4 regions of the Kitasatospora sp. NPDC018619 genome follow, and region 1 is predicted to be linked to each of the others. Evidence: riboswitches for the same ligand, from Rfam matches in the RefSeq annotation. Region 1 holds a riboswitch; each other region holds the start of a gene.
The links. Region 1 has a riboswitch for cobalamin ahead of ACH5AR_RS25870 (ribonucleoside-diphosphate reductase subunit alpha). Riboswitches for the same ligand answer to the same signal wherever they lie in the genome.
Positions count from the first base shown of each region.

Region 1 (4,203 bases):
TAGTCCCCGTACTCGGGGTTGTTGCGCTCGTTGTGCGCCTCGACGTGCTGGCCGATCACCGTGCCGCCGCTCTGCCCGGTGCGGGCCTGGGCCTCCAGGTCGGCGAGGAACTGCTGGACGGCGCGGGCGTTCGGCGAGGCCTGCGGATCCCGGGCGAGCAGGTCCCGGCCCACCTCCGGCGGCAGGGTGCGCCCGGGCAGGCCGACCGACACCGGGACCCTCGGGGGCTGTTCGCCGTCGGCCCGGCCGTCGTGGTCCAGCAGGACGACCGCTCCCGCCGCGACGACGGCCCCGGCCGCGGCCAGGACGGCGGTCTTGCCGCGCAGGGCTCTGGGCAGGGCCACGGACCGCTCCTCCGGTTGCTCGCCGGCGCCGCCCCCCACGGACGCAACCGGAACACACATGCGAAATGACTGTCCCGAGAGCCTGCCACACTCCCCCGGCCCCCGCGAGCGGTCGGCCGGGGCGCCGGGGTGTCACAGCAGGTCAGCCCGCCGGCGGCGGGGCGTCGTCGCCGGTCAGCCCGCCGACGCCGGCGGGGTGCCCTGGACTCCGGGCGCGGCCGAGGAAGCGGCCTTGGCGCGCTTCAGCAGCTGCCCCTTCACGTGCTCGGCGAAGCCGGAGGCCGCCGCGGTCGCCGTGGCGTCCGGGGCGTTGCCGCCCTTCGCCGAGCCCTCGACCGTGAAGTAGCCGTACCGGCCCAGGCTGTTGTGCGTCCCGGTGCAGCCGGCGGCGGCGCAGAAGGCCGGGGAGCCGGCCGCGGGCGCGCCCTTGAGCTGCCCGGCGAAGTTCTTCAGCGCCGTCTCGGCCTGGATGCGGTGGTCGAACACCGCCACCCCGACGGTGACGGCGCTCTCGCCGGAGACGTACGTCGCCCGGAGCACCTGCTGGCACCCCTGGTCGCCGAGGACCTTGCCCAGACCGCCGGTCGTGGAGTTCCCGTCCCAGCAGGGCGAGTCCAGCGTCACGACGGTCCGGTTCCAGGTGGCGCCGTTGATCGTCACCTGGAGCGCGGAGAACAGCGCTCCCGCGTCCTGCGGAGCCGGGTCGGTGGCGGCCTCCCAGATCGGCTTCGACGGGTCGTCCGGCGTGCCGGAGGCGCTCGGGGACGCGACCGGCCCGGTGGTCTTGGCGGCCACCGGGGAGCCGTCGTCCTTCTTGCCCTTGAACAGCAGCACACCGCCGGCGACCAGGCCGCCGACGACGGCGACGGCGGCCACCACGCCGACGGCCTTCAGCCGGCGGCGGCGCTTGGCGTCGGCCTCGTTGCGGTCCGCCAGCGCGTCCCAGTCCGGCTCGACCCGCTGCGGCGGGACCGGCTGGTGGGGCTGCTGCTGGAGGTGCCACTGGGGCTGCCCGACCGGCTGCGGGTGCGGCTGCGGCTGCCCGACCGGTGGCACGGGCTGCGGTGCGGGCGGAACCGGCTGCGGCGGGGGCGGGACCGGCTGCGGCATCGGCGGAACGGGCTGGGCGACCGGCTGCGCCGCCGGCACGACCGGCCCGTAGGAGGCGGGCGGCGGCCCGAAACCCCCGCTCGGCGGCGGTACCGGCCCAGGTACCACCGGCTGCTGATTCTGTGCGCCCCCCGGCCCGGCGGGAGGCGTTCCCTGCGGCCCGTGGCCGGGGACGCCGGTTCCGTCGCTCATGCGCCCAGATCGTAGGGCATCACCGCGACGGCCGGTCCTCCCGGTGACCATTCCGTATCGAAACCAGGACTCCGCCGCCCCGGCCCCGGGCCTTTCGAAGGCCTCCGGGCGCCACGTTCCCGGTACGGCCGGTCATCGCCCCGACACGCGACGCCGTACTACATCTGGGGTCGCTTCAGGGAGACACCACTACATGTATGCTCGCTTCTGCTGTCGATGCAGGGGAACCCGGTGCGAATCCGGGACTGCCCCGCAGCGGTGTGCGGGCGGCTGGAGCAGCCGTACCCCGCGAGTCCGAGTACCTGCCGACGGTGTGCGCCACGGCCCTCCCGCAGAGGCCGCGCCGGCACGAGCAGTACCCCTCCGGGCCTCGCGGGCGGGCCGGGGAGTCACCGTCGCGCGACGCCGTCTGCGTTCGTGCCGTGCTCCCCTGCCCCGATCGGCCCGGTGCCCCCGATCACCGCCGCCGATCGCCGCCAGGAGAGAGCGCCTTGACCACCGCCGCCTCAGCCACCCTGCCCGCCCAGGGCTCCGGTACCGCCTTCACCGACCCGACGGTCTCCGACCCCGGCGGCGCCCTGCTGCGGCTGCTCACCGACCGCAGCTCCGACCTCACCGAGGTCGACCCCGGCCATGTCGCCGCCGCCGCGCTGCGCGGCCGTCACGCCGGCTCGGACTTCGCCGAACTGCGCGGGCTGGCCGTGGACGCCGCCGCGTCGATGATCGCCGAGGACCCCCAGTACTCGAAGCTGGCCGCCCGCCTGCTCGCCCTGGAGATCGTCGACGAGGCGAACAGCCAGGGCTCGGTGTCCTTCTCCGCCTCGATCGCCGTCGGCCACGCCGAGGGCCTGATCGGCGACACCACCGCCGCCTTCGTCGCCAAGCACGCCGCCGCCCTGGACGCGCTGGTCGACACCGAGGGCGACGACCGCTTCGAGTACTTCGGCCTGCGCACCGTGCAGTCCCGCTACCTGCTGCGCCACCCGATCACCCGCAAGGTGATCGAGACCCCGCAGCACTTCCTGCTCCGCGTCGCCTGCGGCCTGGCGGTCGGCGACAGCGAGCAGTCGGTGCGCGAGGTGGCCGAGCTGTACGGCCTGATGAGCCGCCTGGAGTACCTGACCTCCTCTCCGACGCTCTTCAACTCCGGTACCCGCCACCCGCAGATGTCGAGCTGCTACCTGCTCGACTCGCCGCTGGACAACCTGGACTCGATCTACAACCGCTACGCGCAGATCGCCCGGCTGTCCAAGCACGCCGGCGGCATCGGCCTGTCCTACTCGCGCATCCGCTCGCGCGGCAGCCTGATCCGCGGCACCAACGGCAAGTCCAACGGCATCGTGCCGTTCCTGCGCACCCTCGACTCCTCCGTCGCCGCCGTCAACCAGGGCGGCCGCCGCAAGGGCGCGGCCTGCGTCTACCTGGAGACCTGGCACGCCGACATCGAGGAGTTCCTGGAGCTGCGCGACAACACCGGCGAGGAGGCGCGCCGCACCCACAACCTCAACCTGGCGCACTGGATCCCGGACGAGTTCATGCGCCGGGTCAACGCCGACCAGGACTGGTCGCTGTTCTCCCCGGCCGACGTGCCGGAGCTGGTCGACCTGTGGGGCGCCGAGTTCGACGAGGCCTACCGCAAGGCCGAGCTGGCCGGCAAGGCCGTGCGCACCATCCCGGCGCAGACCCTGTACGCCCGCATGATGCGCACCCTGGCGCAGACCGGCAACGGCTGGATGACCTTCAAGGACGCCTCCAACCGCGCCGCCAACCAGACCGCGCTGCCGGGCCGCACCGTGCACTCGTCCAACCTGTGCACGGAGATCCTGGAGGTCACGGACGACTCCGAGACCGCCGTCTGCAACCTGGGCTCGGTCAACCTCGGCGCCCACGTGGCCGCGGGCGCGTCGGCCTCCGACCTCCTCGGCGCGATGGACTGGGAGCGGCTGGACGCCACCGTCCGCACCGCCGTGACGTTCCTCGACCGCGTGGTGGACATCAACTTCTACCCGACCACCGAGGCGGGCACCTCCAACTCCCGCTGGCGGCCGGTGGGCCTGGGCGTGATGGGCCTCCAGGACGTCTTCTTCAAGCTGCGGATCGACTTCGACTCCCCCGAGGCCGCCCGGCTGTCCACCCTCATCGCCGAGCGCATCATGCTCACCGCGTACGAGCGCTCCGCCGACCTGGCCGAGCAGCTCGGCCGCCACGAGGCGTACGGCGAGACCCGCGCCGCGCGCGGCGAGCTGCACATCGACCACTTCCCGTCGGCCGCCCCGCAGTGGGCCGAGAAGTGGGACGCGCTGCGCGCCCGGATCGCCGAGACCGGCCTGCGCAACTCGCTGCTGCTGGCCATCGCGCCGACCGCGACCATCGCGTCCATCGCCGGCGTGTACGAGTGCATCGAGCCGCAGGTGTCCAACCTGTTCAAGCGCGAGACGCTGTCCGGCGAGTTCCTCCAGGTCAACCCGTACCTGGTGCGCGAGCTCAAGGAGCTCGGCGTCTGGGACCAGCAGACCCGCGACGCGCTGCGCGACGCCAACGGCTCGGTGCAGGAGCT
Region 1 is NZ_JBISAI010000017.1:140,863-145,065, reverse strand. Features, by position in the region: gene ACH5AR_RS25880 (glycoside hydrolase family 26 protein) at 1-344, opposite strand, end outside; gene ACH5AR_RS25875 (hypothetical protein) at 519-1,400, opposite strand; cobalamin riboswitch at 1,827-1,971, shown strand; gene ACH5AR_RS25870 (ribonucleoside-diphosphate reductase subunit alpha) at 2,162-4,203, shown strand, end outside.

Region 2 (4,203 bases), on a different contig from region 1:
TACTCGCCCGCGCCCATGGTGACGGCGAGGTAGACGATCCAGGGGATCAACGCGGCTGCGCAGCAGAGCAGTACGGTCGCCGTCCGCCGCCCGGGCGTCGGCTTCTCTTGCGAGGGCATGTCCGTCCTTCGGTAGGTCTGTCGGGTCATCATGTCGGCCTGCTCCTCGCGCCGCGCGCGCGGGGTGCGTCGGCGGGGCGGCGCCCGGGCCGCGGGTCGGGCCGCGGGTCGGGCGGGGCCGTGATCCGGCCGAACCCGCCCGCCCGGGCGCGGGCTCCGGACGGACGGGCCGGGGGGGCCCCCCCGGGGGGGGGGGGCCCCCCCCCCCCCCCCCCGGGCGGCCCCCCCGGCGGCCGGGGCGCGGGCCTGAGCGCCGCCGGGGGGGGGCGGGGGGGGGGGGGGGGGGGGGGCCGCCCCCCCCCCCGGCGGGGGGGGGGGGGGGGGCGGGGGGGGGGGGGGGGCCCCCCCCGGGGGGGGGGCCCCCCCCGGCCCGGTCCTCCGCCGGGATCAGCCCTTCCGGGCCTTCCGGCTCACTTCACCGGCGCGGTGGCGGGCAGGTACGACAGGAAGTCGTGGGCACCGCTCGCGTCGGTCCCGTTCCCGGCGGCGAGCACCCGCCCGTCGACGGTGGGGACCAGCGCGGTGACGGTCGGCGTCGTCGTCAGCGGACCGGCGTACGGCTCCCAGGCCTGGCCGTTCCAGCGCAGCACCCCCTCGTTCGCGGTGTGCGAGACGGCCGCGAACACCTCGGTGCCGCGGTACACGAGCCCGTTGAGGTAGCTGTACCAGCCGTCGGCCGAGACGGTCACCGGCAGGACGCTCCTGGTCCAGGCCGCGCCGTCCCAGTGCAGGGCCACGATGCGGTCCGGCTGGGTCCGGGTGGTCAGGTCGGTCTCCCGGCCGCCGACGAAGACCTCGCCGCCGCGGCTGACCACCCGGGTGTTCGTCAGGCTCCGCGGCGAGGAGTCCGGCACGGCCACCTGCGACCACGCGGTGCCGTCCCAGTGCGCCAGGTAGGGCTGGCAGCGGTCGTTGCCGGTGTCCCTGCACTGCTCGCCGGAGGCCCAGACGTCGTTCTCCGCCGCGGCCGACACCGAGTTGAGGGTGGTGGTCCTCCCGGTCGGCGCCGGCAGCTTGCTGACCGTCCACCTGGTCCCGTTCCACCGGCCCACGGTGGCCGTGTCGGTGCGGTGGTCGTAGTTGGTGGTGGTGGTTCCGACGGACCACGCGCTGGTGGCCGACAGCGCCACCGCGTCCCGGGCGTCGTAGCCCGCCACCGCCGGGCTGGGGCTGCGGTCGACCCAGGCCGTCCCGTCCCAGTGGAAGGCCTGCGCGGCCGTCCCCGACCCGAGGAACCAGGTGTCGCCCGCGCCCGTCCCGGCGACGGTGGGCGTACCGGACAGCTGGGCGGGAAGCTTGAACTGGCTCCAGGTGGTGCCCTTCAGCTGCCACGTCTGCCCGCAGGTCCACGACTCGCCGGACATCGAGCAGTCCCACTGGGTGCTCGCGAACACCGTGTCGGTGCCGACCGCGGCCATCTTCGTGATGCTCCCCTTGGGCGCCAGGGGCAGCTGGCCCCACCCCGAGGCGTCCGTCGCGGCCACCGCCGGCCCGACACCCAGGGACAGCGCGGCTCCGAGCGCCACCGCCGTGGTGGCCAGGGCGCGGTTGATACTCGTGTGTCGATTCATGCCCCGACACCACCGCCCGCCGCTATATTTTCTCCATACCCCCGCCCGGTCGGCGACCCGGATCCCCTCGAACTCCGGCTCCGGCGGCAGGAGTTGGCAAGCCCCGGCCCGCATCGCCCGACCGGCCCGCCCGCGCGCCCCGATCCGACGGCTCCGCCCCCGGACCCACCCGGCCCCGACCACCCGGCGGGCACCGGGCCCCGGCCGTCCCGCCGCCGACCGGCGCAGCGTCCGACCGGTCGCCCCCACCAGGTGGCCGGTACCGGTCCTGACCGCGCCTGGTACCTTTCGATCGCCGTGGTGTTCGGGAAACCGGTCGGAGTCCGGTGCGGCCCTCGCCACTGTTGCCGCGGAGTACCGCGGCCCTCGCTGACCGGCTCCCCCAGCGGTCAGGGCCACTGGGCGGGCTGGAACAGCCGCCCGGGAAGGTCGGTCGCGGCGCGTCGATGCGGAAGCCAGGAGACCGGCCACGGCGCGCCATGTTCCACGAGGGTCTTGGAGAACACGTGCCCAGCGCTCTGCCGTACCCGTTTCCACCCCTGTGCACCGTTCGCCCCGGAGGTCCGGTACGGGCCGGCCGGGCGCTCGCGGTCCTCCTGCTCACCGGTGTGCTCGGAGCCTGTGCGGGCGCCCCCGCGCCCCTCGCGTCCGGCGGGCCGACGGGCGGTGCCGCGCCGGTCAGCCTGGACAACTGCGGGACGACCGTGACGGTCGGCGCGCCGCCCGACCGGCTGGTGACGCTCAACCAGGGGGCGACGGAGGTGGCGCTGGCCCTCGGGCTGGAGGCCCGCATGGCCGGCACCGCCTACCTCGACGACGCCGTCCCGGAGAAGTGGCAGGCGGCCTACGACTCCGTCCCGGTGCTCTCCAGGGACTACCCGACGAAGGAGAAGCTCCTCGCGGCCCGCCCCGACTTCCTGTACGCCTCCTACTCCAGCGCGTTCACCGGCAAGGTCGCGGGCACCCGTGAGGAGCTGCGCGGCCAGGGCATCGCGTCCTACCTGTCCCCGTTCGGCTGCTCGGACAGAAGCCTGGTGCCACCGACGACCTGGTCGGCGGTGTGGGGCGAACTGGACGACGTCGCCCGGGCCTTCGGAGTCCCGGAGCGGGCCGCCGCGATCCGGCGGGAGCAGGAGCAGCAGCTGGCCGGGCTCACGGCGACGGCCGCGGGCAGGGGCCTGAAGGTCCTGTGGTTCGACTCGGACACCAGGGCGCCGTTCGTCGGCGCGGGCCACGGCGGCCCGCAGCTCGTGCTCGACGCCGTGGGGGCCCGCAACGTCTTCGGGGACCTGCCGGGCGGCTGGCAGAACGTGAGCTGGGAGAAGGTCGTCGCGGCGGACCCGGACGCGATCGTGCTCGCGGACGCCGGCTGGGACACCGCCCAGTCCAAGATCGAGTACCTGGAGCACGACCCGGTGCTGAGCGGGCTCACCGCCGTGCGGCGCAAGGCCTTCGTGGTGGTGCCGTTCTCGGAGTCGACCCCGGGCGTGCTGCTCGCCGATGGAGCCGCCCGGGTGTCCGCGGGGCTCGGCCGACTGCGGCCGGCCTCATGACCGCCGCACCCCGCCCGGCCCTGCGCTCCCGTGGTCCGGGCCTGCGGCCTCCCGACCCTGCGCCACGGCCTCCCGGTCCGGGCCTGCGGCGCCGCGGTCCGGGCCGCGCGACGGCGGCCCTGGCCGTCGGGGCGGCCCTGCTGCTGGCCACCGTGCTCCTCGGCCTCACCGTGGGCTCGCACCCCGAACCCGTCCGGACGGTGATCGACGTCGTGGCGCGCCGCCTCGGCCTGGGCGACCCGCAGGTCACCCTGCTGGACGACCGGATCGTCTGGCAGTTGCGGCTGCCCCGGGTCCTGGGCGCGGCGGCCACCGGCGCCGGCCTCGCGGTCTGCGGTGCGGTGCTGCAGACGCTGACCGGGAACGACCTGGCCGATCCCTTCCTGCTCGGGATCTCGGACGGCGCGGCCGCCGGGGCGGTCACCGTGATCGTCCTCGGCGTCGGCGTGTCCGGCGCCGTGGGCACCGGCGCGGTCTCGACGGCGGCCTTCGCCGGTGCGCTGCTCGCCGCCGTCGTCGTCCTGGTGCTGGCCGGTGCCCGCGGCCGGTCGCTGCCGACCGCCCGGACGGTGCTCGCCGGCATCGCGGTGGGTCAGGCCTGCGGGGCGTACACCTCCTTCGTCGTGCTGGTCCTCGGGGACCGCGACGCCGCGCGCGGGGTCATGGAGTGGACGCTGGGCTCGGTCGCCGGCGTGCGCTGGCCCACCGCCGTCTTCCTGGTCGCGGTCGCGCTGGCCGGTGTCACGGTGCTGGCCGCCTCGGCCCGCGACCTGGACGCCTTCGCCTTCGGGGAGACGGCCGCCCGCTCCCTCGGCGTCCACGTCGAGCGCACCCGCTGGGTGCTGATCGCCACCGCCGCGCTGGTGACCGCGTGCCTGGTCGCCCACACCGGTGTCATCGGGTTCCTCGGCCTGGTCGTCCCGCACGTCGTCCGGCTGGTCTGCGGCCCGCGGCACGCCC
Region 2 is NZ_JBISAI010000005.1:338,044-342,246, reverse strand. Features, by position in the region: gene ACH5AR_RS10615 (hypothetical protein) at 1-119, opposite strand, end outside; gene ACH5AR_RS10610 (hypothetical protein) at 530-1,690, opposite strand; cobalamin riboswitch at 1,972-2,177, shown strand; gene ACH5AR_RS10605 (ABC transporter substrate-binding protein) at 2,299-3,243, shown strand; gene ACH5AR_RS10600 (FecCD family ABC transporter permease) at 3,240-4,203, shown strand, end outside.
Region 2: another riboswitch for cobalamin. It lies ahead of ACH5AR_RS10605 (ABC transporter substrate-binding protein); the one in region 1 lies ahead of ACH5AR_RS25870 (ribonucleoside-diphosphate reductase subunit alpha).

Region 3 (4,203 bases), on a different contig from region 1:
GGCCCGCAGCGAGCTGCGCCCGGTGATCAAGCTCCGCTCCACCGCCGGCACCGGCTTCACCTACGTGACCCGCAAGAACCGCCGCAACGCCCCGGACCGGATGGTCCTGCGCAAGTACGACCCGGTCGCCGGCCGGCACGTCGACTTCCGCGAGGAGCGCTGAGCCCCGGCCGCTCCGGCCCCCGCAGCCCGATCCGAGAGGAGCCCCTCATGAAGCCCGGAATCCACCCCGACTACCGCCCCGTCGTCTTCCGCGACAAGGTCGGCGGCCTCGCCTTCCTCACCCGCTCGACCGTCACCGGCGACCGCACCGTCGAGTGGGAGGACGGCCACACCTACCCGGTGGTCGACGTCGAGATCTCCTCGGCGAGCCACCCCTTCTACACCGGCCAGTCCCGGGTGCTGGACACCGCCGGACGGGTCGAGCAGTTCCGCCGCCGCTACGGCGACCGGCACTGACACCGCGGGACGGCGACCGCGCCCGCCCGGTTCCGGGCGGGCGCGGTCCCGGGTTCCGCCGTCCGCCGTGCGGACCGGCGGCCGCCCGGGTCACCGGCCCCCGGGCGTCCAGCGCTGCTCGACCCGGGCGAGCTTCCAGTACCCGACCGCGATCGCCCAGACCACCACGAACAGCCCGGCGATGGCGTAGCCGACGTTGTCCAGCGAGATGTCCGCGACGAACCCGGTGACCGGGTCGCTCAGGTCGAGCTTCTCGTGCAGCACCCCGACCAGCTCGATGGTGCCGATGACGAAGGCCACCGCGATCGACAGGCCGGTGATGGTCAGGTTGTAGTAGACCTTCCGGACCGGGTTGGCGAAGGCCCACTGGTACGCGACGTTCATGAACGTCCCGTCCAGGGTGTCGAACAGGCTCATCCCGGCCGCGAACAGCAGCGGCAGGCAGACGATCGCGTACCAGGGCAGCCCCGAGGCCGCGCCCGAGCCGGCCATCACCATCAGGGTGACCTCGGTCGCGGTGTCGAAGCCCAGCCCCAGCACCATGCCCACCGGGAACATCTGGCCCGGCCGGGTGATCGAGCGGGTCGCCCGGTTCAGCACCCGGGCCATGAAGCCGCGCGAGTCGAGGTGCGCCTCCAGCTCCTTCTCGTCGAACCGCCCGGCCCGCATCGAGCGGAACACCCTGAGGATGCCGAGCAGCGCCGCCAGGTTGAGCGCGCCGATCAGGTAGAGGAAGACCCCGGAGGTGGTCGTGCCGACCACGCCCAGCCACTTGTGGGTGGTCGACTCGTCGTCCATCAGGGTGTTCGCCAGCTGCGCGCCGCCCGCCACCAGGGCGGCCATCAGCACCACCATCGAGGAGTGCCCGAGGGCGAACCAGAAGCCCACCGAGACCGGCCGCCTGCCGTCCGCCATCAGCTTGCGGGTGGTGTTGTCGATCACCGCGATGTGGTCGGCGTCGAAGGCGTGCCGCATGCCGAGGGTGTACGCGGTGACGCCCAGGCCCACCCCGAAGACCTGGGTGCCGACGGCGTACCGCTCGGGTGCGACCAGGAAGACCAGCGTGCCGAAGGCCACGACGTGCATGGCGGCGATCACGGCCATCAGCCCGGCCGTGCGGACGGTGTCCTCGCGCCGCCACCTGAAGGCGGGCAGCACGGAAGGGGCCGCCTGCGGACCGGCGGCAACGGTTTCGGGCAGGGTCATCTGCGTCACGCTCCAGCACCTCGTGGAAAACCTCGTGAGATGCCGTGGCCGGTCTCCTGGCTGACGGGACGCCCGTACCCGCCTTCCCAGGCGCGCGAGGCGCCCAGTGGCTCCGTGGGTACGGACGACGTTCCCCCGCGGACGGGGGAACGACCCGATCACAGTGGCGAGGGCCGCTCCGGGCTGGGACCCCTGAGGGTCCGTCACCGGTCTTCCCGAGCACCACGGCGGGCAACACCGTAGGGGCCCGTCCCCACGGGTGCAAGGCTGCGCACCTGCGCAGGTGTCCAGGATCACAGGCCGCCGCCTGCGAGAATCTCCGCATGCATCTCGTACCGGCCGACCGCGCGGGCCACCGCACCATCGACGGACACCGGGTCTGCGAGGCCATCGCCGCGATCGGCGATCCCGCGCACGTCCGGTCCTGGTCCGAGCGGTTCTCCCTGCTCGCCGACCCCGGGCGGCTCGCCCTGCTGCTCGCCCTCCACCGGGCCGGCCCCCTCGCCGTCAGCGACCTCGCGGTCGCCGCCGGCATGCGCGACCCCGCCGTCTCCCAGGCCCTGCGGCTGCTCCGCACGGCCGGCGTGGTCACCGGTGACCGGGACGGACGAGTGGTGCGCTACCGGCTCGTGGACGAGGCCATGCGCCCCCTCCTCGACGAGTGTGCCGCCGCCGAGCACCACGAGCCCTCCGCCGCCGCGGGCTGACCCGCCGAAACCCCGGCCGGGAGCGCGGCCGGCCGTTACGATCATGGTGTGCTGAACCGCCTCCGCCGCAGGCCTCGGCCGTGGCCCGACGACTCGCGTTGGGACACCCGGCCGGTCAGGGCACGCGTCCTGGCCGTCACCCGCACACTCACCTCGGCGACCCGCGTGCTCGACGTGCTCGCCCTCCTGCGCGGCCAGGACGGCATCAGGTTCTACGTCACCGTCAATCCCGGTTCGGCGTTCGCCTCCGGGCTCGACGACCACCTCCACGCGATCCCCGGCAACGTCACCGTCATGCCCTGGGACGAGGCCGTCCAGCACGAGTTCGACCTGGCGGTCGCCTGCTCGGTCCACGCGTCCATGCACCGGTTGCGCGCGCCGCTCGTCGTCCTCCCGCACGGCGCCGGCTACAACCGCCTGGTGGCCGAGTCCACCGGGGACGCGGTGAGCGCCGCAGGCCTGTCCCGGAAGGAGCTCACCCACCGCGGGCGGGTCTTCCCCGCCGTCATCGGCGTCACCCACCCGGAGCAGTGCGACCGCCTCGCGGGCGTCCTGCCCGAGGCCCTGCCGCGCACCCGCGAAGTCGGCGACCTCTGCTTCGACCGGATGCTCGACAGCGCCGACGCACGGGACCGCTACCGCCGGCGGCTGGGCGCCGTCGACAAGCGGCGGCTCGTGGTGGTCAACTCCACCTGGAGCAAGCACTCGCTGCTCGCCCGGGCGCTCGACCTGCCGATCCGACTGGTCGGCCAGCTCCCCTGCGACGAGTACACCGTCGCCGTCATCCTGCACCCCAACATCTGGGAGAAGCACGACCCGCAGGCCCTGCTGGCCGAGGCCACCCGCTCCGGCCTGCGGCTCATCCCGCCGCACCGCGGCTGGCAGGCCACCGTGGTGGCGGCCGACTACATGATCGGCGACCACGGCTCGGTCTCCTTCTACGGCGCCGCACTGGAACGCCCGACCGTCCTCGTCGCCACCGGCGCCGGCGAGCTGGACCCGCGATCCCCCACCTACGCCTTCGGTCAGGCCGCGCCGGTGCTCGACCCGGACGGCGACCTCCTCGCCCAACTCGACAAGGTGCTGGCGTCCCACGACCCCGACGCCCTCCGTCCGATCACCGACCTCTCGCTCGGCATGCGCGGCCGGGCCGCCCAGGTGCTGACGGACATCCTGTACGACTTCCTGACCGGCGTGGACCGACCGGTCCGGGCCCCGGTCCTGCCGCCCTTCCCCGACCCCGTCCCGCTGCCCTTCGGGGCGCCCACGAGCTACGACGTGGAGGGCGAGTGCGACGGCACCGAGGTGAGCGTCCGCCGGTACCCGATCGTCGATCCGCAGCGCCACCGGCCCCGCGGACTCTACGCCGTGAGCGCGGAGGAACCCGTCTGGGACCTGAAGTCCGCGGCGGAGGCACTGGCCCGCACCACCGTCGACGCCGAGCGGCCCGCCGAGGACTGGCTCGCCGACACCGCCGCCGACCGCCCCGGAGCCACCGTGCTGGTGGCGGCCCTCGGCGACTCCCGCCACCTGGTCCGGCTGCCCGCCGGCCTGCTCCTGGAGGCGCACGCCGTGCGCCCCTGGGGCGGTGTCAAGCCGCCCCTCGACCCGCTCCTCCTCGGCGCGGCGCTCGCCCTGTGGCTCGCCGAGGGCGGGGCTCCGACCGGACTGCCCGACCACGGCCTCACCATCCGCACCGGAGGCCACCGCGTCGCGGTGGCCTTCACGGCACGGCCCGGCTAGGGCGTGTCTGACAATTCGCCGCGCACCCGGCGAGAATTGTCAGACACGCCCTAGTCCAGCTCCGCGATCCGCGCACGGCTGCGAGCGG
Region 3 is NZ_JBISAI010000010.1:166,033-170,235, forward strand. Features, by position in the region: gene rpmG (50S ribosomal protein L33) at 1-163, shown strand, start outside; gene ACH5AR_RS18130 (type B 50S ribosomal protein L31) at 211-459, shown strand; gene ACH5AR_RS18135 (HoxN/HupN/NixA family nickel/cobalt transporter) at 550-1,665, opposite strand; cobalamin riboswitch at 1,694-1,907, opposite strand; gene ACH5AR_RS18140 (ArsR/SmtB family transcription factor) at 1,989-2,372, shown strand; gene ACH5AR_RS18145 (hypothetical protein) at 2,421-4,115, shown strand; gene ACH5AR_RS18150 (AAA family ATPase) at 4,166-4,203, opposite strand, start outside.
Region 3: another riboswitch for cobalamin. It lies ahead of ACH5AR_RS18135 (HoxN/HupN/NixA family nickel/cobalt transporter); the one in region 1 lies ahead of ACH5AR_RS25870 (ribonucleoside-diphosphate reductase subunit alpha).

Region 4 (4,203 bases), on a different contig from region 1:
CCGGCGACCTCGCGCAGGAGTTCGCGGCGGAACCCGTCGTTCTCCAGCACGCCGTGCCAGGTGGTGCCCCAGACCGAGCCGACCCGGCAGCCGTCCAGGCCCTGCCCGCGGCCGTCGGAGACGAACGGCTCCCCGCCCTCGACCGCGACCACCCCGTGGTGGATCTCGTAGCCCTCGACCCGCTGCCCGTACGCCTCGCCGACCGGCCGCGCCAGCACCTTCCCGGCGCCGAACCGCACGTGCGTCGGCAGCAGCCCGAGGCCCTCGACGGCGCCCGCCTTCGACTCGACCTCGTCCACGATCGAGTGCGCGAGCATCTGGTAGCCGCCGCAGACGCCGAGGACCGGCAGCCCGGCCGCGGCCCGCGCCGCGAGCGCCGGCGCCAGGCCGCGCTCGCGCAGCCAGGCGAGGTCGGCGACGGTGGCCCGGGTGCCGGGCAGCACCACCAGGTCGGCGTCGGCCAGCTCCTCGGGCCTGGTCGCCCAGCGCACCAGCACGCCCGGCTCCTGGGCGAGCGCGTCCACGTCGGTGAAGTTGGACAGGCGGGGGAAGCGCACCACGGCCACCCGCAGCACGTCCGCGCCGAGCGGCCCGGGCCCGTCCGCCCGGTCCACCACCGTGGACAGGTCCAGCGAGTCCTCGGCGTCCAGCCAGAGCCCGGGCAGCATCGGCAGGGTGCCCAGCACCGGACGGCCGGTCAGCCCGTGCAGCATCTCCAGGCCGGGCGCCAGCAGCCGTGCGTCGCCGCGGAACTTGTTGACGAACCAGCCCGCCACGTGCCGCTGGTCCTCGGCGGACAGCAGCGCCAGCGTCCCGTACATCGCCGCGAAGACCCCGCCGCGGTCGATGTCCCCGACCACCACCACCGGCAGGGCGGCGGCCGTGGCCAGGCCCATGTTGGCGATGTCGCGGTCGCGCAGGTTGATCTCGGCGGGCGAGCCCGCGCCCTCGCAGACCACCACGTCGTAGCGGCGGCGCAGGTCCGCCAGGCACTCCAGGGCGCGCTCCAGCAGGACGGGCTTGCGCTCGCGGTAGTCCAGCGCGCCCACCTCGGCCACCGGGCGGCCGAGCAGCACCACCTGGCTGCGGCCGTCCGCGCCCGGCTTCAGCAGCACCGGGTTCATCGCGGCCTCCGGCTCCACCCGGGCCGCCTGCGCCTGCATCGCCTGGGCGCGGCCGATCTCCGCGCCGTCGGCGGTGACGAAGGAGTTGAGCGACATGTTCTGTGCCTTGAACGGCGCGACCCGCACGCCCCGGCGGGCGAGCCAGCGGCAGATGCCGGCCGTCACCACGCTCTTGCCCGCGTCCGAGGTCGTCCCCGCGACCAGCAGCGCGTTGCTCATGCCCGTCCCCTCTTCCCCAGCAGTGCCCGCAGCAGGACGTGCCCCGCGACCGTCGTACCCAGCGCCAGCGCGCCCACCCGCCGGGAGAGCGCGCAGGCCCGCTCGATGTCGTCCACCGTCACCGGCCGCAGCTCCGCGCCCAGCACGGGCCGGTCCTCCACCCGGTCGCCGTACCGCAGCCGCCCGCCCAGCCGGACGCCCACCGCGCCGGCGAAGGCCGCCTCGGCCTGGCCGGCGTTCGGGCTCGGGTGCGCGGAGCCGTCGCGCCGCCAGACCCGCCAGGCCGTCCGGGGCTCGGGCGCGGCGGCCACCGTCAGCAGCGCCGTCAGCCGGGCGCCCGGCCAGCCCGCCAGGTCGTCCAGCCGGGCCGAGGCCCAGCCGAACCGGGCGTAGCGGGGCGAGCGGTGGCCCACCATGGCGTCCAGGGTGTTCACGGCGCGGAAGGCCAGCAGGCCGGGGGTGCCGGCCAGGGCGCCCCAGACCAGCGCGTTCACGACGGCGTCGGCGGTGTTCTCGGCGACCGACTCGACCACCGCCCGGGCGATCTGCGGCCCGTCCAGCGCGCTCGGGTCCCGCCCGCACAGGTGCGGCAGGCGGTCCCGGGCGGCCGCGAGGTCCCCGGCGGCCAGCGAGCGGCCGACGGCACGCGCCTCCCGGGTCAGCGAGGTGCCGCCGAGCACCGTCCAGGTCGCGGCCGCGGCCAGCGCGGCCCGGCCCAGGGGGCGGCGGCCCACCGTGCGGTCCAGGGCGAGCGCGCCCGCCGCGACCGCGCCCACGCACAGCGCGGTGTACCCGGCCCCGGCGGCGCGGTCGTCGCGCCACAGCCGCTGCTCCAGGCGGGTCGCGGCGCTGCCGAAGACGGCCACCGGGTGGCCCCGTCGGGGGTCGGCGAAGCGGGCGTCGGCGGCGTGGCCCGCGACGGCGCCGAGCGCGAACGCGGCGGCGCGGGCCAGCGGGTGCGGGGCGGGGGAGGGCGTGCGCGCGGTCATCGGCCGCACGGCGGACGGCAGCTCGGAGTCCGGCGGGGCGGGGCAGCCTGCATCGCGTGCGTGTCCTCACTCAGGGTCCGCGCCCTGGCTCGACGTGACGGGGGCGAGAGTCTCCTGGCTTCCGGGTCGAACGCACACCCGGAGCCTTCCAGCGGCCGTCGACGGCCGCCGTGGCGATGTTCCGAGCGTGCTCCCCGGTGACAGTGGCGGGACCGCGCCGGACTTCCACCGGCTTCCTCTCCATGCCTCCGTTTGGCCCCAGGATCCCATCACGGGCCCGAACCGGGAGTCAACCGAGGTCACGGAGGGGTTGGTCACACGCGGGCGCCGGCGGCGCCGGCACTCCCGCCCACCGCTCCTGGCGCTCCCTCAGCACCGTGCCGGGCATCCTCTCGGCACCGCCCCGGCATCCCCCCGGCGCCGCCGGGTAGCCGCCCGGGTGACCCGGACGGCCCAGTCCGGTGGCCGGGCGGGCCGGGCGCCGGTGGACTGGTGCTCGAACACCGTCCGGTCCGTGCACAACGGATCCGTGAGCAACAGAGCGGGGAGCGAGATGCGTTGGGGAACCGCCGCCGTCGTGGCGGCCGCCGCGGTCGGGGCCGCCGCGCTGGTGGTGGGCCGCCGGGCCTCCGAGCGGATGGTCCGTCCGGAGGCCGCCGTCCAGGAGTCCGGGCCGGTGCTGGTCCGCGGCCTGGCCCCCGGCCGGGTCACCTTCACCCGGGCCCCCGAGAGCCTGCGGCCCGGCCGCTGGGCGGTCGAGTGGGCGGACGGCGGGCACGCGGTGGTCGAGGAGGTCCTGGGCGGCGACGAGCAGGGCGTCACCCGCCGCCTGGTGCGCGCCGACCGCGGCACCCTCACCCCCGGCACCGAGGTCCGCTTCACCCCCCGGGTCCACCGCGGCAACCCGACCGAGGCGCTCGGCCTCGCCTTCGCCGAGACCGCCGCCGACGGCGAGCTGGGCCCGATGCCGGCCTGGCAGCTGGACGGCACGCGCGGGACCTGGGTCGTCCTGGTGCACGGCCCCGGAGCCGACCGCGAACAGGCCCTCCCGGTGCTCCCGGTCCTCGACCGGCTCGGCCTGCCCGCCCTGGTCGTCACCTACCGCGGCGACCACGGCGCCCCCGCCTCCCCGGACGGGCTCAGCCACTTCGGCGAGACCGAGTGGCGCGACGTCGAGGCGGCGGTACGACTGGCGCTCGACAGCGGCGCGGGCAAGGTGATCCTGTACGGCTGGTCCGTCGGCGCGACCGCCGTCCTGCAGACCGTGGCCCGCTCCGTCTGGGCGCCCGCCGTCCGCGGCCTGGTCCTCGACTCGCCCGTGCTCGACCTGTCGGCCTCCGCCCGCCGGGACGCCGCCCGGGCCGGCTTCCCGGGCGTCGCCGCCGAACTCGGCGCCCTCGCCGCCGAGGGCCGCACCGGCGTGGACCTCGCCGACTTCGGCCGCATCGCGGAGGGCACCGACCTGCGGGTGCCGACCCTGCTGCTGGCCGGGCGGGAGGACCGGATCGCGCCCTTCGGCACCGCCGAGAAACTGGCCGCCGCCCGCCGGGACGTGGTGAGCCTCCAGGCCTTCCCGGGCGCCGACCACGCGACCCTGTGGAACTCCGCCCCCGACCGCTACGCCGAACTCCTCCGGCGCTGGCTCACGCCGCTGTTGTAGCGGCGCACCGCCGGTGGCGGCCCCCCTCCCCGTGCGGGCATTTCCGGCCGGTCCGCGCGGGGCCGTGCCGTGCTTTCCCGGTGGCTTTCCGTCCGTGGACCGCCCGCGAAAGCCGGCCGCGAAGCCATCCGCGTATACCGGGCACGAAAACCGTCCGCGAATGAACGTTTCCCCCCTTTCCTTCGGGGGCGCGCGGACGGCCGGTCCGGCC
Region 4 is NZ_JBISAI010000007.1:75,338-79,540, reverse strand. Features, by position in the region: gene ACH5AR_RS12985 (cobyric acid synthase) at 1-1,343, opposite strand, end outside; gene ACH5AR_RS12980 (cobalamin biosynthesis protein) at 1,340-2,332, opposite strand; cobalamin riboswitch at 2,440-2,572, opposite strand; gene ACH5AR_RS12975 (alpha/beta hydrolase) at 2,886-3,992, shown strand.
Region 4: another riboswitch for cobalamin. It lies ahead of ACH5AR_RS12980 (cobalamin biosynthesis protein); the one in region 1 lies ahead of ACH5AR_RS25870 (ribonucleoside-diphosphate reductase subunit alpha).